Regions from separate parts of the Kitasatospora cystarginea genome, predicted to be linked through region 2. Evidence: riboswitches for the same ligand, from Rfam matches in the RefSeq annotation. Region 2 holds a riboswitch; each other region holds the start of a gene.
The links. Region 2 has a riboswitch for guanidine ahead of ABD369_RS41485 (CBU_0592 family membrane protein). Riboswitches for the same ligand answer to the same signal wherever they lie in the genome.

Region 1 (11,178 bases), on a different contig from region 2:
GAGGGAGCCGAATCCGAGCGTGTGCCGTGGTTGCGGGGGTACTGCTGGGGTGTGCTGCCTGCGCCTCCAGCGCGTCCGGACCCGTGCCTGACGCACGGGCATCCACCGCGGCGACCACGCTGACGGCCGCTGCCTCCACCGGCCCGTTCACCCTCACCCGGGGGCAGGGCTTCGACCAGTCCGGTGCGTTCATCCCGCTCATGACCTGCGACGATCCGAAGGACTACTCGCCAGGTCTGGAGTTCGCCAACGTGCCGGCCGGGACGGCCGAACTCGCCCTCACCATGGTCGACCTGGACGTGCAGAAGATCCACTGGTTGCAGCTCGGGATCCCGGCCGGCACCCGTGGGATCACCGCCCACCGCCTCGTCCCGGGGGCCCGGGAGGCCCTCAACGACTTCGGCGAGACCACCTACACCGGGCCCTGCCCACCCCCTGGTACCACCCACAGATACCGGCTGACCCTGTACGCACTGCGCGAACCGGTGCCGTCCTCCTCTGACAGCAGTACGCCACCGGCCCAGACGCTCAAGGAGATCGAACGCCGGGCGTTCGCCTCGGCCGCGCTGGTGGCGCCGTACACGCGCCACTGACGTCCGGCCAGACGGCAGGCGCGGCGCCGGGTCCGTCCGGGAAGGGTGCGGGGCGGGCGCTGTCGGGCGGCCTGGTCACTGCCCGGGTCGCGCGCCGAGGTTTGCTGGGAACGACCCAAGCACTGGCTTGGACTGCGCGTCGACGTCCGGTGGTGTCCGAATCTCTGCCGCGCGGACCGTCGCGGCCGCATGACAAGATCGCATCTTGCGGATGTTCTCTCGATCATGGACCTCGAACCGCGGGAAGTCCCATCGTCTCAGGTCGGAGGCCATTCGCGCCTCAGGTCCGAGCGCTGGAGCCGCTGTTGATCGGCGGAGGCGTTTCCAGGCACGGCGGCCGCATCGACCGAACGGCCACCCACCTCGATGTCAATGAGCAGGCTGAGGTGCCCAGGGCTGCTGGCTCCAGATCGGCGATGCTGCCCGACACGATCGCGCGAAACCCTCCGGGAAGATCGGGGAGTTGGACCGAGTGACGGCCGGGCAGGTAGACGTGATGCCGTACGAACGGGGAGAGGCAGGCGACGTCCCCGTCGCGGACGTCGAAGCACAACCGCGAGGGAAGGGGGATCATTGAACGGCCACGATCCAGCGGCCGGCGGACCGGTCGCGGACATCCTCCGTGCGGCCGTCACCCCGTCCCTCGCGTGGGGGACGGGCATCCTCCGTGCCGTCGATGCCCCTGCGGGATCCACGACTTCAGAGTTGGTGCCATGGCTGAAGACGAACGGGAACGCAGGCTGGACGGCTTCGTGGCAGCACCGGGGCCACTTGCCGCAGAGCACGGTCCGGCAGTCCTTCCGGGCCGACTTCGGTGGGCCGCGGCCGCCGCGCCGGCGGCGGCGATCTGCTACGGACTGTGGCAGGCCCACTGGTTGCTCAATGGTGCGCCGTCCTTCGGGCGTTTCGGTACGGACCTGCTGGTCCTTCCCCGGTGGGGTGTCGTCGTGCTGTGCGCTGCGGCCGCCGTGATCGCAGGGCTGCTGCGGATGGCGACCCGGCCGCGCCGACCGCTGGTGGTGGCGGCCTGTGCGGTGAGCGCCGCGCTGCTGGTGTCCTGCCCGCTGCTGCTCCTGGACGTGATCGGTCGGCTGATCCCCGGTCTGCACATCCCGCACGACCTGCCGGGCGCGCTGAGCAGGGCGGCGTGCCTCACGGTGGCCGTCCTGCTGTCGGTTGCCGCGCTCTCGCACCGGCGCCGTCTGTGGGGTGGCTGCCCGCAGTGCGGCCGAACCGGGGAGCCCTCGATCCCCAACCCGTCGGCGGTTCCGCCGCGTTGGGCCTGGTGGGCGGCCTACGGCGCGGTCGCGGCCTGCTGCCTTCGGATCGCCGCGCAGTACGGTCTGGGCTGGGGCGCCCCGGGGAAGCTGACGTCGGCGGAAGCGGTGTCGCTGGCCGTGTTCGAAGCGGGCTTCCTGCTGGTGGGGACGGTACTCCCGCTGTCCCTGGTCCATCGCTGGGGCCGGGTGCTCCCACGCTGGGTGCCGCTGGTCGCCCGGCATCGTGTACCCCGATGGCTCGTGCTGGCACCGGCGTCCGGTATCTCGGCCGGGCTTCTGGTCTACTTCGGGGTCGGTATCGGGCAGTTGGTCGGCGACACGATGCATCCGAAGCCGCATCCGGGTGCCCTGCCGCTGTCCTTCCTGTGGGTGGCGATGCCCGCGTACTGGCTGTGGGGCCTGGGGCTTGGCGCTGCCGCGCTCTCGTACCACCGTGCCACTCGCCGGCCGTGCCGCCGGTGCGGTCGCTGAGCTTCTCGCTGTCGACCGAGTCCCGGGGATGCCGTACGCGGTGAGCGCGTTGAGCCTGCCGGCCCGTCTTCCCGACGGATCCCGGCACGTCGGTGTGTGTGGAGGCCTTCGCCCGCTGCCCGCCCGAGGCCCGTGTTGCCGCAGTGTCCCCGAGACCGAGACGGCCGGGCGGCCGACCGGGCTCAGCCTCGGCATGCTGTCGTGAGAGAGTGCAGCATGCCCTACCATCTGCGGTTCTTCTTCGAATGCGGCGTGCCGCACACCCCGTTGTGGCCAGGTCCGTCCGGCGCTCCCGACCTTGACGGCCCGTACGGCTCGCCCTGCGAGCTGGACCTCCTCCCGATCACTCCTGACACCCGGATCCGACTGGAGGGCCTCTGCGAGTGGTATCAGTCGTCTCTCGACTGGGACGACCCCGGGGGTCCGTCTCCGTGGTCCGAGGAGCAGCGCGAGCAGTTCGACCGGCAGGCGGACGGCGCGCTGGAGACCCTGCGCCGTGAGCTCGGAGACGGCTGGACGGTGGAGGACCGGCGCCACCCGTCCTGAGACCGGTCTGCCGGTATGCCGTCCTGGGGCGCCACCGCCTCACGAGGCGTCGGGCCCTGGACCCGCGCGGTGGCCCGCAGGAAGTCCCGGTCAGTCGCGCGGCGGGTCGGAGGGGCAGAGGACGAAGTCGGGGAAGGCGCGTCGGCTGGGCCGATCGTCGCCGACCTCCCGGATCGCCGCGCGGATGTCGTGCAGGTGGCCGGTGGTCAGCTGAAGCGGGGGCTCGTCGGGCTGGAAGGTGGTGCGGATCGGGTAGTCCACACCCGGCTGCCTGGTCATCTCGATGTGGCAGCCCAGCACGTGAGTGACCGGCCGGCGGTCGGAGAACTCGATCAGCCGGTCGATGCTGCGGGCGAAGGCGGGCCAGTCCTGGATGTAGAGCCGGCCCGGGTAGACCGTGTCGCCAGTGAGCAGGAATCCGGTCCACGGGTCGTAGAACGTGACCGCAGCCTCGTGGTGACCCGGGGTGGCCAGGCACTCCAACACCCGTCCACCCAAGTCGACTTGTGCCACGGCGTCAGGGTCCTCGTCGAACCCGAAGTACTTCCGGGTGGTGGCCAGGTCCGCTCCCACCACCGTGGTGTCGGGGCGGTCGCTGAACTGGGGGTCACCCGCGATGTGGTCGCCGTGCGGGTGGGTGTGCAGGACCAGCAGGTGGTACCGCTCCCGTGGGTGCCGGGCGAGCCACCCGTCGACGAGTTCATCGATCACCCGGCGCAAGGGGAAGAACTCCGCGGAAGCGGTGGCTCCGGTGTCGATCAGGACCGCTTGGGCGTTCCCGAACAGCAGGAACAGGAACGGCGCCTCGTAGTCGACCGCCATGTTCTGCCGCAGGATGTACGTGTGCCGGTCGTAGGCGTGGACCTGGATGTCCGGGTCGGTGTTGTGTTTGGCTGACGGCGACCCGTGGATCCACCGGACGTCCAGCGCACGGGGCTCGGGAGCCGTGCCGGCGAGATCGACCCAGAACGTGCCCGCGTCCACGACGTCTCCTCAGTGCGTCGTCTTGGCAGGCCGGGTACGGCGCACATCTCGTCCGGGGCAGGCGCTGTTGAGCCTCCGCGGGGACGGTACCACGGCGAGTGCCGACTGCGATCGGCACGACCTGGACTCGCCGCCACGGTAGAGGACTTGGTCCCGCCGGCCACATCGCCGTACTCTCGTACGCGAGTGCGGTGTGCTACGCGCTGCCGGGCGGGCGCAAGTGGCCGAGCCGGTGTTGGGCGAGCCGGGTTCACCGATCGGCCCTTCCGCAGCGGTGACCGCCCGTCAGTGTCCCGTTCCCGCGAACCGGTCCACCAGGACCTCGAGCCGCCGCGACGCCTCCCGCCGGGGAAGCCGGCCCGAGCTGGTGAGCGAGACCAGGCCGTGCAGGGCCGACCAGAAGACCTCGACGAACAGCGCCGGTTCGGCGTCTCCCGCGAGGTTGCCGAGCGTGTCCAGCAGTGTGTCGAACGCCTCGCGCAGCGGGGCCGGTGTAGCCGCGTCGGCGAACGGGAGGCCGGTGTCGAGGAGGAACATCGCCGGCGACCGCCGCGAGGTCGTCCGCCCGGTCAACCCGAGCGGCCGGAGCGGGGCGCGGTTCCCTGTGCGAAATCCGAGTGCAACCGGTCTTGCACCACGGCACGATGGGCGGATGGAACTGCCGCCTGACATGCCTGAACTCACCGTTGATGGAGGGTTCACGCTTCGGCCGTGGCACCTTTCGGACCTTCGGCTCGTCCGGGAGGCGTCGGAGGACGATTACATCCCCTTGATCACCACTGTGCCCTCGCCCTACTCCGAGCCGGCAGGTGTCGCGTTCGTCGAACGGCAGTGGGGCCGCGTGACCGCGAGGACCGCATATCCGTTCGTCATCGTGAACTCGCACGGTCGGCCGGTCGGCTACGTGGGGCTGATGCTCAAGGACTCGGCGCAGGGCCGTGCGTCGTTGGGCTACTGGGTCGTCAAGTCGGCGCGTGGTCAGGGTGCTGCCGCGGCCGCGCTCGGCGCAGTGACCTGCTGGGCCCTCCGCGAACTGCGGATCCCTCGGCTCGAGCTGTATGTGGAGCCGTGGAACACGGCTTCCGTGCGCACCGCCGAGCGCGCGGGGTTCCGACGCGAGGGGCTGCTGCGAGGGTGGCGGCAGGTGGGGGACGAGTGGTGCGACATGCTGATGTATGTGCTGCTGAACGACGGCGATACTCGACATTCTGTCGAACCCGTGGCCCCCGTCCTCCCGGTCCGTATGCCCGGCCGCTCGTAGTTATGTGATGTCCAGTCAGTCAGGATCGCTCGGGCGCTGACAGATATTCGATCGTTGTGCGAGACTCCCCTTGACGACCGGTTCGGTGGTGAGTGCCGTGCCGGCACAACGGGGGAACAGAGCGGCATGAGCACAGGTACGGGCCGAATACCGGCTCGGTGGGCATGGCCACGGCTGGTGGTGGCGGCGCTGGTCACGGGTGCGCTGGTGCTGGCAGCACTGGCACTGCAATCCGCTTCCGGTCAGGGGCCCGCGCCCGGGCCGGGGCCGCTCGCCGGGCACCGGGCGACAGTCCTGCTGCTGTCCCTGGGTTGCGCGGTCGGCGGTGGTGTGCTGACAGTCCACCACCGGACGTCCACCCGCGGGACGGACACCGCGAGCCCGGTGGCGTGGCGCCTGGCCTCGGCCGGGACGGTGCTCCTCCCGCTCGCGGCGGTCATCGTACCGATCACACTGATGTGGCTCCCGGCTCCGCCCGCCGAGCGGGACGACAAGCCGATGGTGATCGGGCCCGGAGCACAGCCGGGTCCCGTCACGGAGCCGTCGCAGGGGTCCTCGCAGACGGTCGGGCCGGCGCCCGACGGGCGGTCCGCCAGCCGGTTCGACCTGAGCCAACTGCTGGCCGTGGTCGGCGTGTTGCTCGTGGTGCTCGCGGTCGTGGTCGGCGCCGTGCTGCTGTGGCGGCGGTTCGGCCACCGCCGCCGCGAGCCGGAGTCGTTGGACCTCGGCAACACCGAGCCACTCACCGGCCGCGCCCTCGCCGATGCCGTCGACGAGGGCCGCCGAGCCCTGCACGGCGCCGACGTCCGCGCTGCGGTGATCGCCTGCTACGCCGCCATGGAGACGTCGCTGACCGACTCCGGAGTCGTCCGCCGGGCTTCGGACAGCCCGTCCGATCTGCTGCAGCGGGCGGAAGCAACGGGCCTCCTCGCCGGTCCGCACGCGTTGGCGCTCACCGTGCTGTTCCGTGAGGCGCGCTACTCCAGCCATCCGCTGGACTCGGGCCAACTGGAATCGGCCCGAGCGGCGCTCGACGCCATCGCGGCCCAACTCGCCGAGCACGACTCCCGGACGGGCCAGGGTACGGCGAGAAGCCGTACGGAGCGCCGTACCGCGTGCCGGGCGGGGGCGGGAGCCCGGTGAGGCCGATCCTTCCTCGGGGAACCCCACGGATTCTGGCGGCGCTCTGCACGGCGCCCGGCGGTGCCGAGACGGCGCTCGCGCTGGTCGGCGGGCTCCGCGCGGCTGCCGCCGGAGCCGCAGTGATCACTGCCGTCGCCCTGGTCACCGCCCGCTACACGACGGGCTTCCACTCCCAGGACAGTGCGCTGCGTGGCCCCCTTCGGCTGATCGAGGAGCAGCGGGCCGGCCTCGGTGACTGGCGCCGGGTGGTCGAGAACGGACTGACAGGCCGGGGAGACGGCGCTGAGGTGCTCCGACGGCGGTTGCAGTGGCTGTACGCGGCCCGGCTGGCCGAGCGGCACGCCGTCTCCCTCCACGACCGGCCCCAGGCCGCTGCCGCCCTGGTCGGTCCCGAGGTCTGGCCGCTGATCGACCCCGCGTGCCCCGTCACATCCGAACCCGTCCCCGCGCCGGTGCTCCGCGCCGCCGTGAACCGCCTCTCCAGCCTCTGACCGACAACAGCACCGTAGGAGCGCAGTGAGCAGCACCCATCCGACCGACGCCGGGCCGTCGACCCCGGCCCTGACTCCCCGCCAGGCGGGGGAGCGTGCCCGACGGATCCTCGACGAGGTCGGCCGCGCCGTGGTCGGCAAAGCCGAGACGCTCGAACTGGTGATGTCCGGCGTGTTGGCAGGCGGCCACGTCCTCATCGAGGACCTGCCCGGTCTCGGCAAGACCCTGCTGGCCCGCTCCTTCGCCACGGCGCTGGGCCTGGACTTCCGGCGGATCCAGTTCACGCCGGACCTCCTTCCCTCCGACGTGTCCGGCGCACCCTTCTACGACCAGCGCAGCGGCGAGATGGTCTTCCGGCCCGGCCCGCTCTTCACCCACCTCCTGCTGGCCGACGAGATCAACCGCACCCCGCCCAAGACCCAGGCCGCTCTGCTGGAGGCGATGGCCGAGTCCCAGGTGTCGGTCGACGGCGTCACCCGGCCGTTGCCGGACCCGTTCGTGGTGATCGCCACCGCGAACCCCATCGAGTACGAGGGCACCTACTCCCTCCCCGAGGCCCAGCTGGACCGGTTCCTGCTGCGGGTGCGGATGGGCTACCTGCCCGTGGCCGAGGAGGCCGCGATGCTGCGCGCGAGGCTGGACCGCGCCACTCCCGAGACGGTGCTGCGGACGCTCGCCGATCCCGCCGAGGTGCTGGCCATGCGGGCCGCGCTGGAGCAGGTCGAGGTGGACGACGACCTGGTCTCCTACGTGGTGGCATTGATCGACGCCACCCGCTCGCACCCGCAGATCCAGGTCGGAGCCTCTCCGCGCGGCGGCCTGGCGCTGATCCAGCTCGCCCGTGCCCGCGCCGTGCTGGACGGCCGCGACTACTTGATCCCGGAGGACATCAAGAGCCTGGCGGTCCCCGCGCTCGCCCACCGCGTCACGCTGCGCCCTGAACTGTGGGTGCGCCAGATCGCCGCCGACGACGTGATCGCCGAACTGACCGAGAGGGTCGCCGCCCCGAACACGGTGCCCGGCCTGGCTGTTCACCGGTGAGGCCCGCTCGGCCAGGCGGCTCGGCTCAGCGGACTTCCGTGCGGGCCACCCATCGGACCGGGCAGATCGACCGGTCCCTGCACGGCACGCCGAGAGACCGGTCCCTGCAGGGCACGCCGAGTGACCAGGCGGACCGGCGCAGCGTGGTCCGGGCCCTGGGCCCCGCACCGGCCTCCACTCCCGCCGCTCTGCCCGCCGAACCCCCGCCTCACTGGCGAGCGAGCGAGCGGGCGCTGCGGCTGGCCACGGTGTCGGCGGTCGCCGGAGCCCTCGCACTGCTCACCGGGAGGTCCTGGCTGCTGGCCCTCGCCGCAGGTCCGGCCGTACTCCTGATCCTGGCCGCGGCGGGCCGAAGCCGCCCGGCCCGGTTCGAGGCCCGGGCCCAGATCGGACGGCGCCGCGCCTTCGAGGACGACACCATCGACGTCCGGATCGAGCTCTCCTTCGACGGGGTCGTCGGCTGGGTCGATCCGGGCGTCTACGCCGGGCCCGGCATCGAGCTCGGCAGCCTGGAGACGACCGGTACGACGGTCGAACTCCGGCTCACCGCCCGTCGATGGGGCCGCTGGTCACTCGGTGCGGTGGACCTGGATGTTTATGACCGCGGCGGGCTGACCCGACGTACCGTCCGGGTCGACCTCGGCGAGGTCCAGATCTTCCCGACACCCTCGCAGTCCTCGCTCACTCCCGTTCAGGTCCGGCTGCCCGAGCGGATCGGCGAGCACACCGCCGGGCAGAGCGGCGAGGGCGTGGAGGTGGCCGGGGTGCGTCCGTACGTCTGGGGGGAACGTCAGCGGCGCATACACTGGCCCTCCACCAGCAGGCGCGGCACCGTCCAGGTCAACCAGTTCGTGGCCGAGCGCACCGCCGACATCGTCGTCCTGATCGATGCGTTCGGCGACTTCCTCGACCCGACCGACGGCACCTCCAGCCTCGACGAGACGCTGCGCGCCGCCGCCGGGATCACCCGCGCGTACCTGCGCAGCCACGACCGGGTCGGCGTGGTCTCGGTCGGCGGCAGTACCCACTGGGTGAAGCCGGGAAGCGGGGCAGCCCAGTTCTACCGTCTCGTGGAGTCGGTCCTGGAGGTGCGCAGGGACCTCGGCTACCACGTCCCCGACATCCCCCGCCTGCCCCGGCCGGTGATCCCGGCCGACGCCCTGGTGTACGTGCTGACGCCGCTCGGCGACCAGCGCATTCTGGACGTGCTGCACGACCTGACGGAACGTGGCAACCCATTGGTGGTCATCGAGGTGCCGACCGGCGACCCCGAGCTCGACCCGAACGACACGCTCGCTGACCTCGCCCTCCAGCTGTGGCACGCGAACTGCGAGGCCGTCCGGTTCACACTGCGCAGCCGGGGAATCCCGGTGCTCGGGCTGCGGCCCGGCGAAGGTCTGGACCTGGCGCTCGCACCGCTGCAGCGCGCGCGTATCCGTGGAAGGAACCGATGACCGACCAGCCGACCGCGGTCCGGCTCGCACGCAGCCTCGGGACGGCCGTGGCAGCCAGCGCACCCGTCGCTCTGCCCGAAGGCCCGCTCGCCGCAGTACTGGTACCGGCCGGTGCCGCGCTGGCGGCCTGGTGGGCGAGCCCGGCGACCGTACGGCGGCCCGTCGCGGTCACTTTCACCCGACGCGCGCAGCTCGTCCGGCACCGGAACACGGCGCTCGCGGTCGGCTGCGTCCTGCTGTCCGCCCTGTCCACGCCGCCGATCTGGGCAGCGGCCTGCGTGACCGCGCTGCTGCTCGGCTACCTGATGTGCGTGGACGCGGCCGCCGGTCCGGCGGGGCTGCGACAGCTGCGCAGCCGCTGGGTGCCCGCCGCGGCCCATACCGCAAGCGCCCTCGTACTGCTCGCGTCCTACGCGTCCGTGGCCCCCAGCGGGTGGGGGCGGATCATCGCGGCGCTGGCGGTGGCCTGTTCGGCCGCCGCGGTGGGACTGGCGCTCTGGTCCCGGCGTTCGGATCAGGGCTGATGTCGCGGTGCGAGAAGGCGAGTTACGGCCTCCGAGGGCCAGGACGACCTTCGCCGTCGCGGTGGACGTCACGGTCGAGGAACCGCACCTCGAAGCGTTCCTGTCCGCGGACGGGGCATCGGCCGGGATCCGGAGGCCCTGAGGCCTCGGTGACTTGTGGATGTGCGTGATAATGCCCGTCGTGACTTCTGGTACAGATCGCCCCAGATGGTGGTTCGCGCTTCGAGCCGGCCTGTTCTTCCTCGTGGGCGGAGGTCTCGCGCTTTTCGCGTGCGGCATGGTCTCGCACCGGACGGCCGCGGCGCCGGCATGGGGCGGCTTGCTCTTCGGAGCCGCCGTGGCGGCGATCCTCAGCGCGGTGTTCCCCCCAAGGCGCGGACGAGGGCGTTGAGCCTCGTTCCGATCCTCGGCAAGGCGGTGGCTCGATCCGCCTCGCAGGTCTGACCGGACTTCCGCCGCGCTCCGGGCGAGCAGGAAATTCGTCCCTCCGACCTGTCACATTCGCGCGGGCGGCGGGGTCAGTCCAGTGAGGCCGTACCGAACCGGTTGCGGCGAACTGAGCCCGATGAGGAGCACCTGCCACCATGTCCACCGCACACGTCGTCGTCACCGTTCTGGGCGCCGTCATGGCCGGCTTCTCCGCCGGAGCCGTCTTCACCCGCGCCGAGTTCGTCGTCAAGCCCCTCGCCGACTACGGCGTCCCCCGCTCCTGGGGGCCCTGGCTCGGTACCGCCAAGGCCGCCGGGGCCGCGGGCCTACTGATCGGACTGGCCGTCCCCGTCATCGGCAACCTTGCCGCCCTCGGTCTGATCCTCTACTTCCTGGGCGCCGTCATCACCATCATCCGCGCCCGCTCCTACGCCCACATCCCCTTCCCCCTCATCTACCTCGCGCCCGTCGCCGCGTCGCTCCTCCTGGCGTGAAAAGCCCGACGCTGCCGGCGCGGATCGATCTCCGTGAGGCCCGGTTCGCCGGTCCGGAGACGACCATCCGCGTCAACGCGTGGATCAGTACCGTGTACGTCGTCGTGCCCGAAGACATCGAGGTACATGTCACGGGCACCGGAATCCTGGGCGCCTTCAAGCAGGACCGCGAAAGCGCGGACCACTCGGCGGCGCACCGGACAGACATCACCGGCATCGTCGCTTGCGGTGCCGTCCACGTCGTCCAGCTGCAGCTGTCGACGGTCACCGGCCCCGACGTTGCTGGTCGGACCGGAACTGCGGCTGCGGGGGACCGCGTTGACCCCGCGCTGTGCCGTCCCGACCCTGCCGCACGGCGAACTACCGCCGGATCCCGAGGCGTTGCGGATGGTTGCCCGGGAGAACCGGGTCGAGTCGATGCCGGGGACGGCCGCGCTGCCGTGCGCCGGGGTATACGCGCAGGTGG
Region 2 (8,909 bases):
GTCAGCCAGTCGTAGATCTTCAAGACCTCGGTGCCGCGGAACCCGGTGACGATCATGCGGTCGCTGGCCATGGTGTAGGCCTGGGTGTCCTCGATCGGGAACGGCATCCGGTGCGGGGATTGGAAGTTGCGCACCTCGTCGAAGCCCCACACACGGGCCTGGGCCTCGATGTCATCCGGGTCCTGCATGGCCAGCCCGGCCGCCTGGGCCATCCAGTAAGCGTGCGCCAGGGAGTAGCGGGTCGTCGAGTGGTCCAGGGCCGGGATGGTCATCGGTGTCCTCCAGAAGCCGGTGCGGGTCGCCCAGCAACATAGCCCCGCATACGAACGAATATGGCCCGCGGCACCGGGCCATCACCCGTCTGGAAGCGGCGCGGCACCGGGAACGTCGTCGATGCCGCAGGCGGCTGGTCAGAACCGGCTACGCCGCACGACGGGCCGGGCCGGGGCTTGCCCGGCACCGCGCAACGCGGCGGCCGCGGTGCGGGTGCGCTCCAGCCAGCTCATGACCTGGCGCAGCGTGGCGGGGGCGAGGTGGTGGGTGAGGTCGCGGACGGCCTGGTGGTCGTCGTTGGTCAGCGTGTAGAGGCCGGCGCGCTCCAGGGCGGTGTAGAGGGGCTGGGCGGCGGTGCCGGCGAGGCGGCGGTGGGTGGCGTCGGACCTCTGTCGGGCCTGGTGGGCGGCCTCGCGGGCGCATTCGGCGACGTCCTGGCGGTGGCGTTCGGCGCGCAGCGCGTGCTGGAGGGCGGTGTCGTGGTCGGGGTCGTAGCGCTCGGCGCGGGTCTGGGCGGTGTGGTCGCGTACGCGCTGCCACTCGGCGCGGATGGCGGCCGCGGTGGCGTAGGCGGTCTCGTCTCCGGCGTACCGGTCGGCGGTGCGCTCGTCGTCCCGGGCCCGGTGCAGGGCCTGCTGGAGGTTCTCCAGGGTCATCCCGGCCGCCCGGCGGCGGACCCGGTGAGGGACGTCGCCGAGCAGCCCGTGCTCCTGGTCGTCGTCCTCGTCCGGGGCGCGGTCGGGGTGGCCCGGGTGCTGGGCGAGGGCTGCGTGCAGCATCGCGCCGGCCTGCCACGCCTCGGCGTGGACGATGGGCTCCGGGAGGGTGCCCGGCTGGGCTCCGAGGACGATCCGGCCGCCGACCAGGGCCACCCATCCGTCCAGGCCGTCGACGTCCTTCTCGGTCCAGCCGCGGCCCAGGTCCCGGTCCACGGGCGCGGGCCGGCTGCTGTACAGGGCCAGCTCCAGCCGTCCGGGTGCGGCGCGGCAGAGCGGTCGGCGCCCCGGGGCGGCCCCGCGCATCTCCGTGCGCGGGGCGGCCCGGGGGGCGTGCCGTGTCCGTCAGTGGGTGAGCTGTTTCAGGGCGGCCAGGGCCTGGGGTGCGTCGGCGTAGGGAACGAACAGGTGGTCGTGGTGGAAGCCGGCGACGACGTTGCAGCTGAGTCCGACCTGGGCCAGGGCCTCGGCGAAGACCGCTGTGAGGCCGACCGCCTCCAGCGCGGAATGCACGCGCAAGGTGATCCAGCCAGCGACGTAGTCGTAGGCCAGGCCTGCCCGGTCGGCATCCTGTTTCGGCAGGACGAGGGTCAGGCCCTCCTCCTCGGCAACGGTGACGACAGGACGGACGCCGGCGGGAATGCGGCCGTCGGGGGCGACCGTGAACACGTACTCGCCCGCATTGAGCTGCGGACTCATTCCGGCGAGCAGCTTGCGAAGGTCTTTCTCTCCTGCCACGGGGGTCTCCTCGGGAGTGTGGTGTTCGGAACGATCCGCCGAGCGCGGGCGCACGGCGGTCAGGGAAACGGCGGACACAAGGGCCCAGGTGCCCTCCAGCAACAGGAAGCCCCAGGACCCCTGGCGCAGTGCGATCACCGCGAGGGTCGCCGAGCCGACGAGGTTCAGCGACAGGGCGGTGCGCGAGTCCCCGCGCAGGAGCCGCGCCTGACCGGCGACGAAGGCGACGAGGATGAGGAGGGAACCGGTGATTTCGACGAGATCGATGCGATGCATGAGTGCGCTGCGAGCCGTCTTTGCTGGACCGGGTACGGCAACGCTCTCGTCCGGGGCGACGCCAAAACGGCGTCACCGCCGCTCACTGTAGCCCAGACGGCGCAACCCGGACGCAACCGGATGGCAGCGACCAGGACCGACAACCACACAACACACGGCCACCCGGCGGGGTCCCACCCGATCCCAGCCCACGAGTTCCGAGGCCCGGCGAACCATGCCGGGACAGCGCCGAGGTACCAGCCCCCAGTCGTCCGGGCCGGGGCCCTGCAGGAGCCCTGAGGACCTGTCACCGCTGCGCCCAGGCCAGACCCCGGCACAGCGGTAACCGCCCGCCGGGGCGGTGACGGGAGCCCTTCCTGCCCCGCGCAGACAGGCTGCGAGGCGCCCGAGTGGAACTGCGGGATCGGGACCGCGGCAGAACGGTGAGAGCTGGCGGCCCGGCCCTCCCCGCCCGCCGGGGGGCGGCCGTAGCGCCACCAGATGGGGCCGAGCGGGCCGTGCTCGGCCAGGAACTCCAGGGTGGTGGCGACGATGGGCACGGCGTCGTCGTACTCGCGCAAGCCGTCGTCGTTGTCGTGCCGCGTGACGGTCCACCAACTGCCGCCCCAGCAGTCGGCGGACAGGTCCGCGACGGCCTGCTGCCGGTTGGCCAGACCGACCGGTCCGGCGTCGGTGACGGCCAGGGCGACCGGCGGGTACCCGGCGCGGGTGTGCCCGGGGCGCGACGCCACCAGTGCACCGTCCGGTCGGCCGGCTCCTCGTCAGTGAGGGCCGGGTCGTTGTCCCGGACCTTCACGCGGAACAGCCCGCGGTAGGCGGTGAACTTCGCCGCCACCCGGGCCGGCGCCATCGTGGCGCGGTCGACCTCCACCATCAGCACCGGCACCCCGACCTCCGGGGCCTGCCACACACCTGCTGCGAGTGGCACGCGAGTAGCGGACTGGCAGGGCTGTCAGCCGGGGCTGCCCAGGTCGAGGGTCCAGAGCAGGCCGTCCGTGTTGGGGGCGGTGCCGACACCGGCGTCGGTGTACTGGCAGTCGAGCATGTTCTGCTGGTGGATCGCGCCGTCCGACCAGTCCTTCAGCACCGTGTTCGGCGAGCTCGTGTCCCGGTCGAGGTTCTCGGCCCACGCACTCCACTGGTAGCCGGCAGCGGTCATGCGGTCGTCGGCGTGCTCGCCGCGCGGGTCGACGTGGTCGAAGTAGCCGGCGGCGGCCATGTCGTCGGAATGCCCCTGCGCGGCCGCGTGCAGGCGCCGGTTGACGCGCAGCGGCCTGCAGCCGTTCTTCGTCCGTTGGAGGTTGATCAGGTCGACGAGTTGCTGTTCGAGGGTCTTGCGAGGCGCGGACGGGGTGGTGGCGGCCTCCGGAGAAGCGGTGGTGGCGGGCGGCGGTGAAGCGGTGGTGGCGGGCGGCGGTGAAGCGGTGGTGGCGGGCGGCGGGGACGGGGACTCGGTGGCCGATGGTATGGGAGACGGCGTGGTGGGGGCTGGCGCCGGGGGTGCGAGTGTGACCGAGACCGACGGGGCGGACGCGGCGTGGTCCGGGTCGGGTCGGAGGATCTGCACTCCGGCGAGGACGGTCAAGGCGGCCGCGACTCCCGTGGCTGCCTTGGCCGCCCTGACCGCTCGCCCATCGCGCGGGTGGAGCCTGCGTGTCGGGGCGGGCGACCGTGTCGGCGCGGGCGCCGTGCGGGAGGGTGCCGGCTGTGCGGCCGTGGTGGCGAACGCGGCCAGGTGCTGTGAGGCGGCCAGGTGCGGTGGCGGGAGCAGCAGCGGGAGGCCGGCGAGGAGTCCCTCGACCGGTACCAGAGTGTGCTGGTGCCCGGCGCAGTGCGGGCAGTTGCGGATGTGCCTGGCGATGCGTTTGCGCCACAGAACGGCTGGCTTCCCGTCCCAGGCCGTGGTGTGCGCCGAGAGTTCGGCGCACGGCGGGTCGGCGGCGAGTGCTCGCACCACCTGGCGGCCGATCTCCAGTTGTTCCTTCATCCGCTGGACGCGTACGGCGGTGTGCTGCGGTGTGAGGCCGAGGGCCGCCGCCAGTTCGGCCCGCGTGAGCTCGCCGCCGGTCTCCAGCCACCAGAGGGAGAGCAGGTCGCGCTCGCGCTCGTCCAGCCAGCGGGTGGCCTCGGCGACCTCCTTGCGCTGGCCGGTCAGGCCGAGTCGCAGGATGGTCAGGTCCACGAAGTCGGCGGCCGGATCGACGACCTGCGTCAGCTCCTGCAGACCCGGCACGGGTGCCGCCTTCCGGGCCGTCCAGCGTCGACGGACCTCGTTCATCGCCACCGCCACCAGCCAGGACCGGAAGGAGGACGGCTCGCGCAGCGCGTCCAGGGAGTTGACGACGCGGAGCATGGTCTCCTGCACCACGTCGTCCACATCCGCATGGCCGTCCAGCGCGCGGCCGACGACGTTGTAGACCAGCGGCAGGTGGTCGGCTATCAACCGTTCCCGGGCCGCCGCGTCCCCTGCCTGCGCCGCGGTGACCGTCTCGCTGCCGCTTTCACTGTTCATCAACGTCCGACGTCCTCACCTGGATGATCGTTCCTCCCGCGCCGTGTGAGACCCCGGCGGGAGGGGGAAAATAACAGGAATCGAGCCGGCGGTGGGCTCACCGTCCGTTCACTGGGGACGGGCGAAGTCCTCGGTCCACCAGGGCCCGTTGGCGCTGAGGTTCACGCCGACGCCGGTCTGGGTGAAGACGCAGTCCAGGATGTTGTCGCGGTGTGCGGGGCTGTTCATCCAGCCGTCCATGGCCGTGGCGGGGTCTTTCGGGCTCTGGTAGATGTTCTCGCCCCAGTTCTGCCAGCCGTACCCGGCGTTGGTTATCCGGGTGCCGGGGTCGACGCCTTCCGGGGTGTCGTGCTCGTAGTAGTTACGCGCGGCCATGTCGTCGGAGTGCTCCTGCGCCACGGCCTGCAGCTTCGCGTTCACGGTGAGCGGCTTGCAGCCGGCCTTGGCACGTTCGGCGTTGACCGCGTCGACGATCTGCTGGGCGAACCGGGCAGCGGTACCGGTCGCCGGTGTCCCCGCGACCGGCGCACTGTGCGTGACGGACCCAGTGGGCTTGCGGCCCGCCGGAATCGCCGGGGCACTGCTCGCCGGCCTCGCCTGGGTCTTCCGAACGGTAGGCGTACCGCTCGACGTACCGGTCGGCATGCCACTCGCCGGCGGGATCGCCGCGCCACTCGCCGACGGGGTCGCCGCACCACTCGCCGTCGCGGTCGCAGTGACCGCCCAACTCGGCGAACCGGTCGGCTGAACCGAGGAAACGGACACGACACCGTCCCCCGGCGACAACACCCCGGCCGCGGCGGACGGCGAAGCAGACCCACCCCCCGAAGACGCCGCAGCAGCGAGCACCCCACCCGTGACCGCAACCAACCCCACAACCCCCGCAACCGCCGCCAGCCGACGCGGCCGCCCCACAGCCCGCCGCCGACCACACCCCCGCCCGTGCCGCGACACCCCCGACCCGCCACCGCCCGCAGCATCCGACTCGGACACCACCGCATCGATCACCACGGTCTCGAACTCACTACTCATGGATCCGCCTTCGCTCCCCGCCGACGCGTCGTTCACGCCGACCCCCAGGAGACCGACGAACCGGACCCCGATAACAAAATCCGAAAAGCAGTTCTCGCACCCCAGCCCCACCTGCTGGTCCGTCCACCGGGACCCCGCTCCGCCGACAGATCCGCGGTGACCCACCCGGCCAGGGCGACAAGGAGCGGACCGCAGTCGCAACCCCGGGTCTCCGGGGCAGGTCGGTGTGCGATCTACGATGATCAGGTGGCAGACAAGAGCGGTACACCCGACCTGATGGCGACCGGGACGACAGGAAAGGCGGCCGGCATGACGGGGGGCGGGTCGGGCGGCGCGATGGAGGTCGAGCAGACCCTGGTGGCCACGCCGGTGGGGGATGCGCGGATCAGCTGGCACCGGCCGCTCGGCCCGGCCCGCGCCGTGCTCGGCCTCGGGCACGGCACCGGGCGCGGGATCGAGGCGGCGGACCTGGCCGCACTGGCCGCCGCGCTGCCCGCGCACGGGATCACCGTGGCGCTGGTCGAGCAGCCCTGGAAGGTGGCCGGCGAGAAGGAAGCGCCCGAGCCGCAGACGCTGGACACGGGCTGGGTGCCGGTCGCCGAGCGGCTGGCCGCCGAGGGCGTACCGCTGGTGGTCGGCGGCCGCAGCGCCGGAGCCCGGGTGGCCTGCCGGACCGCCGCGGCGAGCGGCGCGGCGGCCGTGCTGGCGATGGCCTTCCCACTGCACCCGCCGGGCCAGCCGGAGGACTCGCGGGCCGCGGAACTGCTCGGCAGCGGGCTACCGACGCTGGTCGTACAGGGCGAGAAAGACCCGTACGGCGGGCCGGAGGAGTTCCCCGCCCTGCCAGCCGGCTGGCGCCTGGCCGACGTGCCGGCGGCGGACCACGTCTTCGCGGCGCCCGCCTCGGCGCCACTGCCGGCAACCGAGACGCTGACACTGATCACCCGGACAGTCACGACCTGGCTGGCAGGCCTGGCGCTCTAACGAAGCGGCTGCGTCAGCCCGTCAAGATCTCTCGGCAATCGGTCAAGATCGCCTTTCAGAGGACACCCTGACCCGTCTCACCGAAGCTTGACCGCCTGCCGGCCGTGGACTCGCTTTCGTTCTCCGTCGCGAAGGACTCGGGGTGAAGCCGGGCCAGGAGTGCCAGCGCGTGGCCTTGCCGGATCAGAAGATCACAGCTCGATGTTGCCGAACCGGTCAGGGGGCGAGGACCGACGCGGCGGTGATACGCCAACCTTCTGCGGTCCGTGCGACCAGGTAGAGGACCCGGGTGCGCTGGAACTCGCTACCCGCCCGGGTGTACCGGGCCCAGGTCACCTCGATGAGCGCCGACCGGTCGTTGAGCACGCGGATCATCTGGTCGAGCGCCTGGCTGCTGCCGTAGTCGGCTTCGCACAGTGCCAGGATTTCCTGGCCGAGTGCCGCGGTCAATTGCTCCGTCGTGGTGACGGTCAGGTGGGCGGTGGAGGTGGTCATCGTGAGGGGGACCGCGAAGTACTCCAGCAACGGGGTCGCATCGGTCGCGCCGGAACCCGCGAGTTCGATGAAGGTCGTCGCATACCGCTCGAACCACTGCTTCGCGTTCTCCTCGACGAGCGACAGGTCTGTACGGGACAAGGTGAACATCTCCTCGGTGTGGTGGGATACGGGCCGCCTGGGCCGGCGCGGTGAAACGCGCCGGACCCCGGTGGCGGTTTCTGTTTGCGTTGAGTTCTCTAGGCGATCCACGCGCCGGTGAGCGCCTGGACGGCCGAGCCGTCGCCGTCGTTAAGCTTCACGGCGGTGAACGCGCGCGCGGCATCCGAGGTCTGCACCCGGAAGGCGGGCCGCTGGGCCTCCAGCAGTTCGACGATGCTTTCCGCCGCGCCCTGCGGCGTCTGCGCGGCGGCGAAGGCGTCGCGGGTACGGGCCAGGTAGGCGGTCAGCGCGGGCGCGTACGGGCCAGCCTGCTCCAGCGCAGTGTCACGGCCACCCACGTTGCTGACGAACTCACTGGCCACCGCGCCCGGCTCGACCACGCTGACGGACACACCGGTGGTGGCCGCGACCGGGGCGAGGGACTCCATGAAGCCCTCGACGGCGAACTTGGCCGCGCAGTAGGCCTCGTTGAAGGGCTGGCCGATCACGCCGCCCACGCTGGTCACGGTCACCACGCGGCCCTTGCTCGCCCGCAGCAGCGGCAGGGCGGCCTTGGTGACGTTGAGGACGCCGAAGAAGTTGACCTCCATGACGGCGCGCACGTCCTCGACGCTCCCCTGCTCCAGCGTGCCGAGGTGGCCCGCGCCGGCGTTGTTGACCAGCGCGTCCAGACGGTCGAGGCCGGCAAGGCATGCCTCGACCGAGGCCGGGTCGGTCACATCCAGCGCGCGGACCTCGACGGCCACCCCGGCCTCCTGCGCCGCCGCGAGCAGCGCGCCCGCCTTGGCGGTGTCGCGCATGGTGGCGATCACCTGCCAGCCGCTGCGCGCGGCGGCGACGGCGGTGGCCAGGCCGATACCGGAGGAGGTCCCGGTGATCAGGACGGTCTTGGTGCTCATCGCTCAAAGATCCTTTACTTATGACTCATAACTACTATCATCCATAACTATGAAGAACGATATTTCACTTTGTCAAGCACATCGGTAGACTCGACCCCATGCCCAAGTCATCGGATGAGCTGACCGAGGAGGTCATCAGCCTCTTCGCAGCCGTCAACCGCCGCTACGCCCAGGAGTCCGAGGCCGCCGCCACCACCCACGAGCTGACCCCGCTCCAGGCCAAGGCGCTGCTCGCCGCCGAGGAACCGGTCCCGATGCGCCGCATCGCCGACCGCCTGCACGCGGAGCCCTCCAACGTCACCCCGATCATCGACCGCCTGGAGTCCCGCGACCTGGTCGAGCGCACCCCCGACCCCGGCGACCGCCGCGTCAAGCTCGTCGCAGCCACCACGGCCGGCCGCACCGTCATCGCCGACCTCCGAGCCCGCATGCCCTTCGCCACCGCCCCGCTGGATCGGCTCACCACGGAGCAACGCGAGTCCCTGCGCGACCTCCTGCGACTGATGCTGGAGACATGACAGCGGCCGCCGCGGACTCCAGCCCGACATCGACGACCCCGGCGGACCGGACCGGATCCTGTCCGTCGCCTCTGCCACGTTCACTGAGACACATGGCGCGCCGTTCGCCAGCTTCGTCGGTTCACCGAGACCGAACAACGGACGGATCCAGCAACCGGTCGAACTTCGATGAGACGAACTCGCCAGTAGTCAAACTCCGCTGAGACTGGTGAAACTTCGCTGCGACGGGTCACCCATCCCGACGCCCGGGACGGACATCAAGGTGTCAGTCCCGCTCCCACCAATGCTCTGACCTGCGCGTTAT
Region 3 (9,951 bases), on a different contig from region 2:
CGCCCATTGCTCACCGGTAGAAGCGGCGCCAGGCGCTCCCACTGGGCATCCGTCAGATCACTCCTACACCCCATAGTCATATCAACGACTCAACTGATCGCCAGGACACTGCCTAGTAGGGGGCGCGACAGGCGGCCGTGACAGGGGGTTGGGTGGGGTCGCCGTCCGGGAGGCCGGCCGCGAGGTATCGGCCGCCGGGCCGCGGGCGGTGATCCGGTGCAGCGCCCTGGCCGGTGCTGCTCGGTTGGGCCGGCCTTCTCCTGGTGGTGGAACTGGGGATGTGTCGTGGGTGCATGGCCTGGCCAACGATCGCGACCGCACCGGGTGACGCGCTGTGCGGTCGTCGTCCTGGTCGGCCGCCAGGCCGTTTCCCGCTGCGCCCGGGCATCCCTTCCCCAGCCCGCCGCCAGGACGACTGAGGGCGGACCCTAGGGTGATCCCATGGACGTGGGGGCGGTACTGATCGCGATGACCGGTGTGGCGGGCACGTTGGGCGGCGCGCTGTTGACCCAGCGCGGCGCGGACCGGGTCAAGAAGCGTGAGCTGGAGATGAGCCACGCCATCCAGGAACGCCGCGAGAACCGCGAACTGCGGCGGCGGTGCTACACCGAACTCCACCGGGACGCCCGACAGTTCGCCACGGCGCTGAGCCGCCACCTGTACGTCATGCGGGACCGCGCGCCCGGGGACGAGGACGTCCAGACGCTGGAACGGGCGAAGGACGCCCACCGGGACCGCTGGTCCGAGACCCTGATGACCGCCCCCGACACCGTGATCGGTCCGGCCAACAAACTGAACGACGCACTGACCCGCGTGTACGGGCAGATCAAACGCATCGAACAGGGGAACCCCCGGCCCGGCGAGACGCTGCGATCGGCCGCCGAGGGGCAACACGCGCTCTGGCCCCTGATCCGCGCCACCCGAGAGGCGATGCGCGCCGACCTGGGTGTGACGGGCGCCGCCCCCTGGCCCGAGTCGACCTCGGCCGACGACCCGACCATGATCGGCGACTTCGAGGAGACAGGCGGCGAAACCTCCTAGTTTTTAGTGGCCCAGCAGAGCCCGTAGACGGCTGCCACCAGGGGAATAGCTCGGTGCGGCCCGTAGGGCGGCGGTGGCCCCGGCTCGGACTCCTGATGCAGTTCCTGACGCGACTCCTGACGCCTACGCATCCTGGGCCAACCCGATCGAGGCCCACTTCGGCCCGCTGCGGCAGTTCACCCTGGCCAACTCCCACCACCGCAGCCACCCCACGCAAACCCAGGCACTGCACCGCTACCTGCGCTGGCGCAACGCCAACGCCCGCCACCCCGACGTACTTGCCGCCCAACGCAAGGAACGCGCCCGCATCCGCAGCGAGAAGGGCATCCGCTGGGGCGGACGCCTCCTCAACGCCGCAGCCTGACCGACCGCGAACCGCAGCCTCGGGGTGCCGAAAGGGACAAGTTCACGAGAAGGACAGCGACGGAAGGACGACTCAGGAGGCGGGCGGTTCGATCTCCCCCGCAAAGACGATGACCTGGTCGATGAGGCTCCGCCGCAGATGGACGACGTCCGTTCCCGCCAGGCGGGGGCCTCCATCCGGCGTGGTGAAGACCCACCGGTACCGGGCCCACTCGTCAGGCATGTCCACCGCTGAGCAGCGCGCCATCGTGCCGGTCCCCGCCGGGTGGCGCCGGATGTCCAGCACGAACCGCTCGACCGCCGCGATCCCTTCGCTGCGACCCAACGGCCCCCAGAAGACCACGTCTGAGGTCAGGGCCTGGGAGAGCAGGGCAGTCACATAGCTGTCGTCCGAGGCGTTAAACGCGGAGATGAACGTGTCGATCGCGGAGCGTGCCGTCTCTTCCTGCATGCCCCAGTAATACCAGCCGTTGCGCGTGCGCTCGTCCCGCGAGCCGCCTTCCGATCACGGTGGACCATCCCGATCACAGCAAGGGGACTTCGCGAAAGGGGCAAAACACCCCGTTAGCGGAGACGGTCGCCCCCATCGACGACCCGGCACGGGAGGAGCGCCGCCGCGTCCGCCGACGCCGCAGGACCCGGCTCCGGGCGGCCGAGCTGGGGCGCTCGCGCGGTGGGCTGACCACCAAGACCCACCTGTCGGCCGAGCGCCGCTGCCGGCCACTGTCGTTCGTCCTCACGCCTGGCCAGGCCGCCGACAGCCCCCGCTTCATCCCGGTGGTCGAGCGGATCAAGGTCCGCGCCCCGGTCAGGCGGCCCCGCACCCGCCCGGACGCCGTTGCAGGCGAGACCGATCCTCGCGACCTGGAACGACTCTTCGACCGCCCACCTCGCCGCGGCGACCTTGACCAGGTCTTTCAGCCGGGTGGCTACGGGTCCGTAGCACACGTAGTGGGCGAGCTCGGTCGGGTCGCTGACCGAGCGGCGGGCCAGGACCCAGTGCCCGACGCCGTCCTCCCACACCGGTCGGATCGCCACCCGGGCCCAGTCGTAGACCCGCTCGCCGTGGGAGCCCTTGCCGCCGGACAGGCGCTTCCAGGCCTGTCGCGGCAGCGTGGCGACCAGCTCGTCGACCCGGACCTCACGCCACCGTGTCGTGATCACGGTGTCGTTGACCCTGGTGGCCAGCACATACCCGATGCCGCGTTGCTCCAGCCAGACCCGCAGGTGCTTGACCTGCCCGTAAGCCTCGTCCGCGGTCACCCACGCGAACGGCACCCCCGCGTCGATCGCACGCTGCAGCATCCAGCGGAAGTGCTCGTTCTTCGTCGCGAACGGCACGTCATCGGGCACGCCGGCCGCCCGGCAGCGCTCGCGGTCGTCCGTCCACGAAGGCCGGCAGGTACAGCTCCCGGTCGATCAGCGCGCGGCCCTTCGCCGAGGCGTAGGCCAGGAACGTGCCGATCTGGGAGTTCTCCGTCCGCCCCGCAGTCCCCGTGTACTGGCGCTGGACCCCGGCCGACCGCGTGCATCTCTTCCGGCATCGTTTCGTGCCCCGATGCGCCGACCAGCTGGTCGTGACCTGGGCAGCAGGTGATCGAGCTGGACGACCTGACGCTGCGCCGCTTCAACAGCGAGACAGACCTTCCGGAACTCCTGCGGGTCATTGAAGAGTCGTTGGAGCACCTGCGCCCGTGGATGGCCTGGGTCGCTGAGCACAGCCTGGCCAAGACCACCGATTTCCTGGCCCGCCGCGCGAAGCGCTGGGCGAGTGGTGAGGAGTTCACCTACGTGATCGTGCTGAACGGCGCGATCGTCGGCGCTTGTTGGCTGGCCGCGAGATCGGCTACTGGCTGCACCCGGCCGCCACCGGCCGGGGCGTGGCCACCCGGGCCGGACGAACCCTGCGTGGGCAGATCGGGGACTGGTGAATCTGACGTTCTCCAAGTTCCCCGACAGCGTCAGGCGGCTGATCAGGTTCTGCGCGAGATGACCATGATGTATTCGCAGGGAGCGTTCGTTCGGTTGGCGAAGCCGTGGTCCGCGTCGGCTTGGAAGAACAGGGAGTCACCTGTGTTCAGGGTCTCGCTGATCCCGCCGATCGCGACGGTGAGGGTGCCTTCGAGCACCACGAGTTGTTTCTCCGTACCTGGCGGATACGCGGGCAGCAGCCCGGTAGAGACCTGCGGGGGGAGGTAGTGGACGACCATCTCGGCTCGTCCCGCGCCCGGGGCCGCTGACACGATGTGCCGCTCGAAGCCGGTTTCCGGGTCACGGAAAGCGGGGCGATCGTTCTTGCGCATGACGATGGCCACACCGGACGCGGCAGCAGCCGGCGCACCGATCAGGTCCGAGAGCGAGACATCGAGCGCGTGGGCGATCCTGGACGCGACGCCGATCGTCGGGCTCTTCTCGCCGCGTTCGACCTTGGACAGCATCGCCCGACTGACCGACGACTGGGTGGACAACTGCTCCAGCGTCAGGCCCGCCTCCTCGCGGCGTCGCCGCACGTTACCGCCGAACGCGCCAGCCAGGTCGTCACCGTGCTGGGATTCGGCCGCGTTTCCGTCTTGCTCGACCACCGTGCTCCTCGATCGATGGGTACCTCGCTGCCCACAGTGTAGGGTTTCTCCTAAAGAAGATCTGATCTCCTTTAGGAGACGTACGATGTGCGCCCGACACGACGGAGGGGCTCCATGCGTTTGATCTCAAGTGGCCGCCACCATGCCACGTTCGAATTCGGCGATCTGCAGGTGATCTCGTTGCGAGACGGGTACATCGACATGCCGCCGACACGGCTCCGCGGCGAGGATGGGCGCACGCTCGACGAGCTGCCGGCCGCCGTCCCGCTGGCCGGCGACAACTTGCGGCTGTCGGTCAACGCCTTCTTCGTCACCGACGGCACGCGGTCGGTTCTCATCGACACCGGCGCGTCCAACGCCTGGCACGACCCCACCATGGGATTGATCTACGACGCGCTCGACGAAGCGGGAATCGACCGCGCGCATGTCACCGATGTGGCCATCACCCACAAGCACGAAGACCACGTGAGCGGACTCATCGCGCCGGACGGTTCAGAGGCGTTCACCAAACTCGAGCGCGTGTGGATCGGCGCGGGCGACACCTCGGTGTTCACGGGGCGGCTCGAGCCGATCCGCGACCGCGTCGTACCCGTGTCGGAGAAGGTCGCGATCAACGACTGGACCACCGCGATCCCGACACCGGGCCACACACCCGGTCACACCGTTTACCACGTCAGGAGCGGCACCGGCCACCTTCTCGCCTGGGGCGACACCGTTCACGTTCCCACGCTCCAATTCGATCAGCCGAACGTGTCCTGGGAGCTCGACGGCAACCAGTCCCAGGCCAGCGCCGCGCGAGCGGCCCTCCTCGAACAACTGACCCAACCACACCACTTCGTAGCTGGCGCCCACCTCGACTCACCCGGCATCGCCCGCGTAACCCCCTCCGGCGACGGTTATGCGCTGGAATACCTCGCACCACCGATCGGCTGATCGAGCCTGTCGGCTCCGGGGCGTGCTCGCGTACTCCGGCACGGACTCCTTCACCTACGCCGCAGGCGACTCCTACGGCGGCAGCGCCACCGCGACAGTGAGGCTCACCGTGCACCGGACGACCCGGGCCGGGCCCGACCGCAGACCCCGTTTCCTCGGCCAGCCCCGGCCCGGCCGCCCGCCCCAGCACCAGCGGTCGGCCCGCACGGCACGCCCGAGGCGGCAGCCTCGCCGCCTCGGGGCCGACGGCGCGCAGACCGCCCTCCTTATCGGCGCCGGCGCGCTGCTCCTCGTCGCAGGTGCCGGAGCGATCGTGCTCGCCCGCCGTCGGTGCCCCAGAGCTGGGGACAGCGGGGTGCGGCCGGGGCCCGCGATGACGGTGCCTACGGGGCGCCGCCCGCCCGGCCACGTCATCGCGCAGGGGGCGGCCGGACGACCCGGCAAACCCACTCAGCCTCGCCGGAGTCGCTGACAAGGAATTTCGGTACTCAGCCGCCCGAACGCCACGGCGCTCCGGCCCGTTGCCTCCGCACCCTCGATCGGACGTCACGGAACGTCGCCGCGGAGGAGATCTGAAACAGCTTCTAACCTTGACCTTGACGTTTAACCTTCGTCGCCTCCGTAGCTGAACGGCTCGATGGTCCAGGGCAGCCCGGGCCCATCTCGATAGGCAGCGAAGCCCGGTTGCAGGCTGGCTGTCTCGGAGATGGAGGGATCGTCCTCCGTCATGCAGGCGATGCAGTACACGCCACTGGCATCGGGGAGGTTCGGATCGTTCACGCCGTCCCCGATCAGCCAGTCGCCCTCACTGTCATGGATGACGACGAGTGCCGGCATGCGCCCCTCCGCGACGGTCCGCTGCACCACAGCGCCGAGATCGCGCGGGAACCGCTCCCCTGGGAACGGAAAGGGTGCCTGCCGGACCACCGGGTGGGATGTGTGATTCATGGCAGCAGTATCGCGGCACTCCGCGAGAGATATCGCACGAGTGATCGATCCATGATGTCACCCGTCCAGGGATTCCTCGGACGGTGGAGCGGCCTAGGCATGATCCTGAACTCTCCGACGAGGTAAGGGAATCAACACGAAGGCCCTGGTGATGAGTGTGCTGCAGCAAGCTGTCCAGCGCGATCCGTTCGCGGAACTGTCACGCTTCCGAGCGGACTTCTACACCTGTCTGACCGGTCGGAGGGATGCGCTGCTCGAGCTGACCGACGCGCTGCTGTGCACCGAGGGCCCAGTGAAGACACTGGTGGACCCGGCGCTCGCGTCCGAGCACCGTCGTGGCCACGGTGCCCTGTACGGTGCGCTCAAGCGGCTCCAGGGCACGCACAGGGCGAGGCCGTCGGTCGCGTCGAGGCCGCGGCCCTGTCGCGGACGAGCGATCCACAAGTCGACGTCGGCCACCCACCTCACCCGCCTGCCGGGCAGCGTTGGCCGGGCGGCCGTCTTCAGCAACGTGGTCTTCGTGCGGATGACCCGCAGGAGAGCTCCGCCCTTGATTTCAAGCGCACTTCAAGTCGTACGGTCTCCTCACCGCCCGCGCAGCGCGGGCGTTGAAGCAGAGCGACAAGCAGGGGGAGCCCTGTGACGACCGAGCAGATCTCCGATGCCCAACTCGCCGGACGACCCGCGGCGTACTGGACCGGTGTCGCCTACGAGGCGCTCATCTCCTACATCCGGGCCCGGCAAGCCGAGAAGGGCTACACCCAGCCCCAGTTCTGGTTGCTCCGCAACCTCTCGGCGAACGACATCTCACCCGACGGCCAGGGGATGACCCTGACCGAGCTGCGCGCCGCCATGGCCTCCTACATCCGGGCCGAGGACGACCTGGCGGCCGAATCCGAGGTGCTCCTGGAGCGAGGCTGGCTGGCCCGGGACGCCGAAGAGCGGCTCTTGCTCACCGAGGAAGGGGAGCAGGCCCGCGTCGACCTCGCACGCAACGCACCCGCCATCCGCGCCGCCCTTCACGAAGGCATCGACGACGCCGACTACATCACCACGGTCAAGGTGCTCCAGCAGCTGATCCGCAACGCGGGCGGGACCATCGCCTGACGCGCACCGCACCTCGAGTACGACGGCAAGGCGCCAGCTACTCCGAGCACGTCCTGGCCGTGTGAAGGTCCGCGACAACGACCCGGCCCTTGCCGACCAGGAGCGGACCGACCGGACGGTGTACTGGCGGCGCCGTACCTGGCCCGGCCACACCTGCACCGGGTACCCGCCGGTCGCCTTGGTCGTCACCGACGCCGGACCGGTCGCCTTGACGCCGGACCGGTCGCCCTGGCCAACCGGCAGCAGGCGGTGGCCGACCTGTCCGCGGAGTGCTGGCGCGGGCAGCGGTACACCGTGCACCGGGACGACAACGACGGAGACGGCTGGCACGAGTACGACGACGCCGTGCCCATCCTCGCGACCACCCTGGAACTCCTGGCCGAGCACGGCCCCTCGGGCCGGTGTGGTGGCGCTTCGGCCGCCCCGGCCGGCACTTCCTGATCGAGGCGCTGGACAACCCGGGCAACCGCGCCGCCTACGACCTGCGCCAGAAGGCCTGCGAGAAGAAGGCCCGCCAGGACCACCGCGAGGTGATGCCGACCCTGGCCTGTGCCGACTGCGGCCAGGTCCCCGAGCAGGAGAGCACCTACGAGTACGGGCTCCATGGCCAGTGGACCCGCGGCCCCGGCGGCCGCTGCTACCACGAGCACGAGGAACGCCAGGAGAAAGCCGCCGCGAACCGGGCCGGCCTCCAACTGTCGTGTCCGGGCACGGTTTCGGGCCGCTACCGGATCCCCGGCTCCGGCTTCAGGCCCTGGGCAACCCGACCACCAGGTAGGTTCCCGCCTCGCCGTCGACATGGATGACGTGCCTTCCCACTCGCACCACTTGGCAGCCCTCCGCGCGCCAGGAACCGGCCTCGCCCTCACAGCCGCGCAGCGGTGTCCAGATCTCCAGGAACGTACTGCCGTCCGGATTGGATCCGGACTCGACCAGGTTCTCCCCGTCCCAGCGCAAGGCGCCCAGGTCCTCCCCAGGCTCACCCACCTCGTGGTGGAATCGGACCTGCGCGCCGTCAAAGGACGTGGTGCCGGCGAATCCGGCGTACTGGTCCCCGATCTGCAGCCACACGGCCTCGCCCTCGTCGATCAGCGGGCCGCCGTCGCGGCTGATGCCGAGCCGGCGCCACCCGCCGCGCGTAGGGGGGCGCACGACTGTCGCAGCCGATCGGCTCTGGGCGCAGGCGAACGAGGCGGTCGCGGTTCCGGACCGGTTCGGTGTCGGCTCCATCAGATGTCGCCCCCGGCCCCGCCCGCATCGAGCGCCACGATCGACAGCGGGATGTTGCCACGCACGGCCTGGGAGTAGGGGCAGACGGCGTCGGCCCGGTGCAGGTAGGGAAGCAGGTCATCGGCCTTCCAACCCGGTACCGCGACCGACAGTGTCACAGCCAGACCGTATCCGGCGGGTGTGGCGGTCGTCCCCAGCTCAACCTGGCAGGTGACCCGAGCAGCCGTCGTGTCCAGGCCGCTGTCACCCGTTACCTCGGCCAACGCGGACCCGAAGCAGGCCGCGAATCCGGCGGCGAACAACTGCTCGGGATCGGTGGCCTCCGGCACTCTCTTGCGCGGCGGTGCCAGTCGCGCCGCGAGATGCCCGTCATCGGTGGCGACGGTGCCGTTCCGGCCGCCGACAGCATTCGCAGTGGCCGTGTACAAAGTCCTGGTCAGTGGAACGGTCATGCCGGACTACCCTCCGCGAGACGCCAGCCCCCTCCACCTCGGAAAGGGCCATCCAGTGCCGTCAAGGCGGCAACGGGGCGTCGTCGTGCATAACCGGGTACGGCGCGTCTCGTCCGGGGCCGAAGCTCAGCCGCCGGTCAGAATACCCACTCCTCGCCGAGGCAACGTAGCCGGCCAGGCAGCGCAGTGCGGGTCGGGCTCATGGAGCGCCGACGCCGGGACATCACCGAGGGAATCGTCGGGTTGAGCATGAGCGGTAGGGCCTGGGTGGGACCCGGCCTTTGTCCGCCGGCTGTCCGCGTGCTCGTGGTGGCCCCGCCGCGCCCGGTCGTGGGCGGCCAGGTCCGGGTCCTGCTCGGGCAGGGGCTGCGCCCCTGCCCACCTCGCCGCGCCGCCGCCCCCGGTTGGCTGGGTGGTCCTCCTGGAGGTGGTGATTGTGAGTGGTGTTGCGCCCGTCGGCGCCCCTGGTGGCCGGGGTGGGTGTCCCCATGCTCTCCATGATGGACATCATCCTTACCGGGGCCGAAGCCCCTGACCAGGGGTGTCCGTCAAAGTGAATCAAGCCCGTTGTGGTTGTGTCTCCGTGGCCCCCGTGGCCCCCGTGGCCCCCGTGGCCCCCGTGGCCCCCGTGGCCCCCGTGGCCCCCGTGGCCCCCGTGGCCCCGCAGCTGGCACGGCGGCTGCGGGAGCCGGGTGGGTTATGGGGCGCAGACGGCGTAGGGGGTGACGGTGGTGTAGTTGGTGTTCTGGTTGTCGGCGAGGACTTGCCAGGTGTTGCCGACGGGTCGGCTGGTGACCTGGATGGGTGGGACGGCGCCGCCGCTTTGCTGGTATCCGCCGCCGGTGATCACGTGGCCGGTGGGGCAGGTGGCGGTGGCCACCACCGGGACCCTGGCCGTGGCCACCCCGCGGGGAGCGGTGCCAGAGGAGAGGGTGGTGGTGACGGTGTCGGTGGCCGTGTTGATCACCGACACGTTGCTCGAGTTGGTGTTGGTGACGTAGGCGCGGATACCACCCGGGCTGAACTCCACCGCGAACGGCGACAGGCCGACGGGGATGGTGGTGGTGACGGTGTTGGTGGCGGTGTTGATCACGGACACGGTGTTCGCGAGGCCGTTGGTGACGTAGGCGGTGGTGCCGTCCGGGGTGAACGCCACCCCTTCGGGGTTGGTGCCGACGGGGATGGTGGTGGTGACGGTGTTGGTGGCGGTGTTGATCACGGACACGGTGTTCGAGCCGGCGTTGGTGACGTAGGCGCTGGTGCCGTCCGGGCTGACCGCCACCTGGTCGGGGTTG

Region 1: linked by a shared signal. The riboswitch ahead of ABD369_RS25645 (MBL fold metallo-hydrolase) and the one ahead of ABD369_RS41485 (CBU_0592 family membrane protein) in region 2 are both predicted to bind guanidine.
Region 3: linked by a shared signal. The riboswitch ahead of ABD369_RS39125 (Ohr family peroxiredoxin) and the one ahead of ABD369_RS41485 (CBU_0592 family membrane protein) in region 2 are both predicted to bind guanidine.

The regions. Positions count from the first base shown of each region.
Region 1 is NZ_BAAATR010000026.1:42,653-53,830, reverse strand. Features, by position in the region: gene ABD369_RS25660 (YbhB/YbcL family Raf kinase inhibitor-like protein) at 84-593, shown strand; gene ABD369_RS25655 (hypothetical protein) at 1,307-2,344, shown strand; gene ABD369_RS25650 (hypothetical protein) at 2,561-2,890, shown strand; gene ABD369_RS25645 (MBL fold metallo-hydrolase) at 2,981-3,874, opposite strand; guanidine-III (ykkC-III) riboswitch at 3,886-3,953, opposite strand; gene ABD369_RS25640 (TetR-like C-terminal domain-containing protein) at 4,160-4,411, opposite strand; gene ABD369_RS25635 (GNAT family N-acetyltransferase) at 4,527-5,135, shown strand; gene ABD369_RS25630 (DUF4129 domain-containing protein) at 5,262-6,278, shown strand; gene ABD369_RS25625 (hypothetical protein) at 6,398-6,769, shown strand; gene ABD369_RS25620 (AAA family ATPase) at 6,795-7,811, shown strand; gene ABD369_RS25615 (DUF58 domain-containing protein) at 7,850-9,265, shown strand; gene ABD369_RS25610 (hypothetical protein) at 9,262-9,789, shown strand; gene ABD369_RS25605 (DoxX family protein) at 10,374-10,712, shown strand; gene ABD369_RS25600 (MOSC domain-containing protein) at 10,992-11,178, shown strand, end outside.
Region 2 is NZ_BAAATR010000089.1:887-9,795, forward strand. Features, by position in the region: gene ABD369_RS39295 (lipase family protein) at 1-272, opposite strand, end outside; gene ABD369_RS39300 (hypothetical protein) at 411-1,295, opposite strand; gene ABD369_RS39305 (ACT domain-containing protein) at 1,335-1,727, opposite strand; partial or broken gene ABD369_RS41485 (CBU_0592 family membrane protein) at 1,791-2,003, opposite strand; guanidine-III (ykkC-III) riboswitch at 2,012-2,082, opposite strand; gene ABD369_RS39310 (sigma-70 family RNA polymerase sigma factor) at 2,956-4,515, opposite strand; gene ABD369_RS39315 (CAP domain-containing protein) at 4,624-5,160, opposite strand; gene ABD369_RS39320 (hypothetical protein) at 5,069-5,263, shown strand; gene ABD369_RS39325 (alpha/beta hydrolase family protein) at 5,857-6,531, shown strand; gene ABD369_RS39330 (DUF6841 family protein) at 6,748-7,167, opposite strand; gene ABD369_RS39335 (SDR family NAD(P)-dependent oxidoreductase) at 7,266-8,087, opposite strand; gene ABD369_RS39340 (MarR family winged helix-turn-helix transcriptional regulator) at 8,186-8,605, shown strand.
Region 3 is NZ_BAAATR010000086.1:1,373-11,323, reverse strand. Features, by position in the region: gene ABD369_RS39190 (hypothetical protein) at 442-1,041, shown strand; partial or broken gene ABD369_RS39185 (IS630 family transposase) at 1,166-1,405, shown strand; gene ABD369_RS39180 (nuclear transport factor 2 family protein) at 1,478-1,855, opposite strand; partial or broken gene ABD369_RS41480 (IS5/IS1182 family transposase) at 2,011-2,253, shown strand; partial or broken gene ABD369_RS39170 (IS701 family transposase) at 2,260-2,941, opposite strand; gene ABD369_RS39165 (helix-turn-helix domain-containing protein) at 3,378-3,986, opposite strand; gene ABD369_RS39160 (MBL fold metallo-hydrolase) at 4,101-4,919, shown strand; gene ABD369_RS39155 (hypothetical protein) at 5,523-5,867, opposite strand; partial or broken gene ABD369_RS39150 (transposase) at 6,019-6,237, shown strand; gene ABD369_RS39145 (MarR family transcriptional regulator) at 6,507-6,974, shown strand; gene ABD369_RS39140 (hypothetical protein) at 7,224-7,415, shown strand; gene ABD369_RS39135 (hypothetical protein) at 7,376-7,780, shown strand; gene ABD369_RS39130 (hypothetical protein) at 7,722-8,126, opposite strand; gene ABD369_RS39125 (Ohr family peroxiredoxin) at 8,204-8,656, opposite strand; guanidine-III (ykkC-III) riboswitch at 8,731-8,793, opposite strand; gene ABD369_RS39120 (YVTN family beta-propeller repeat protein) at 9,354-9,951, opposite strand, start outside.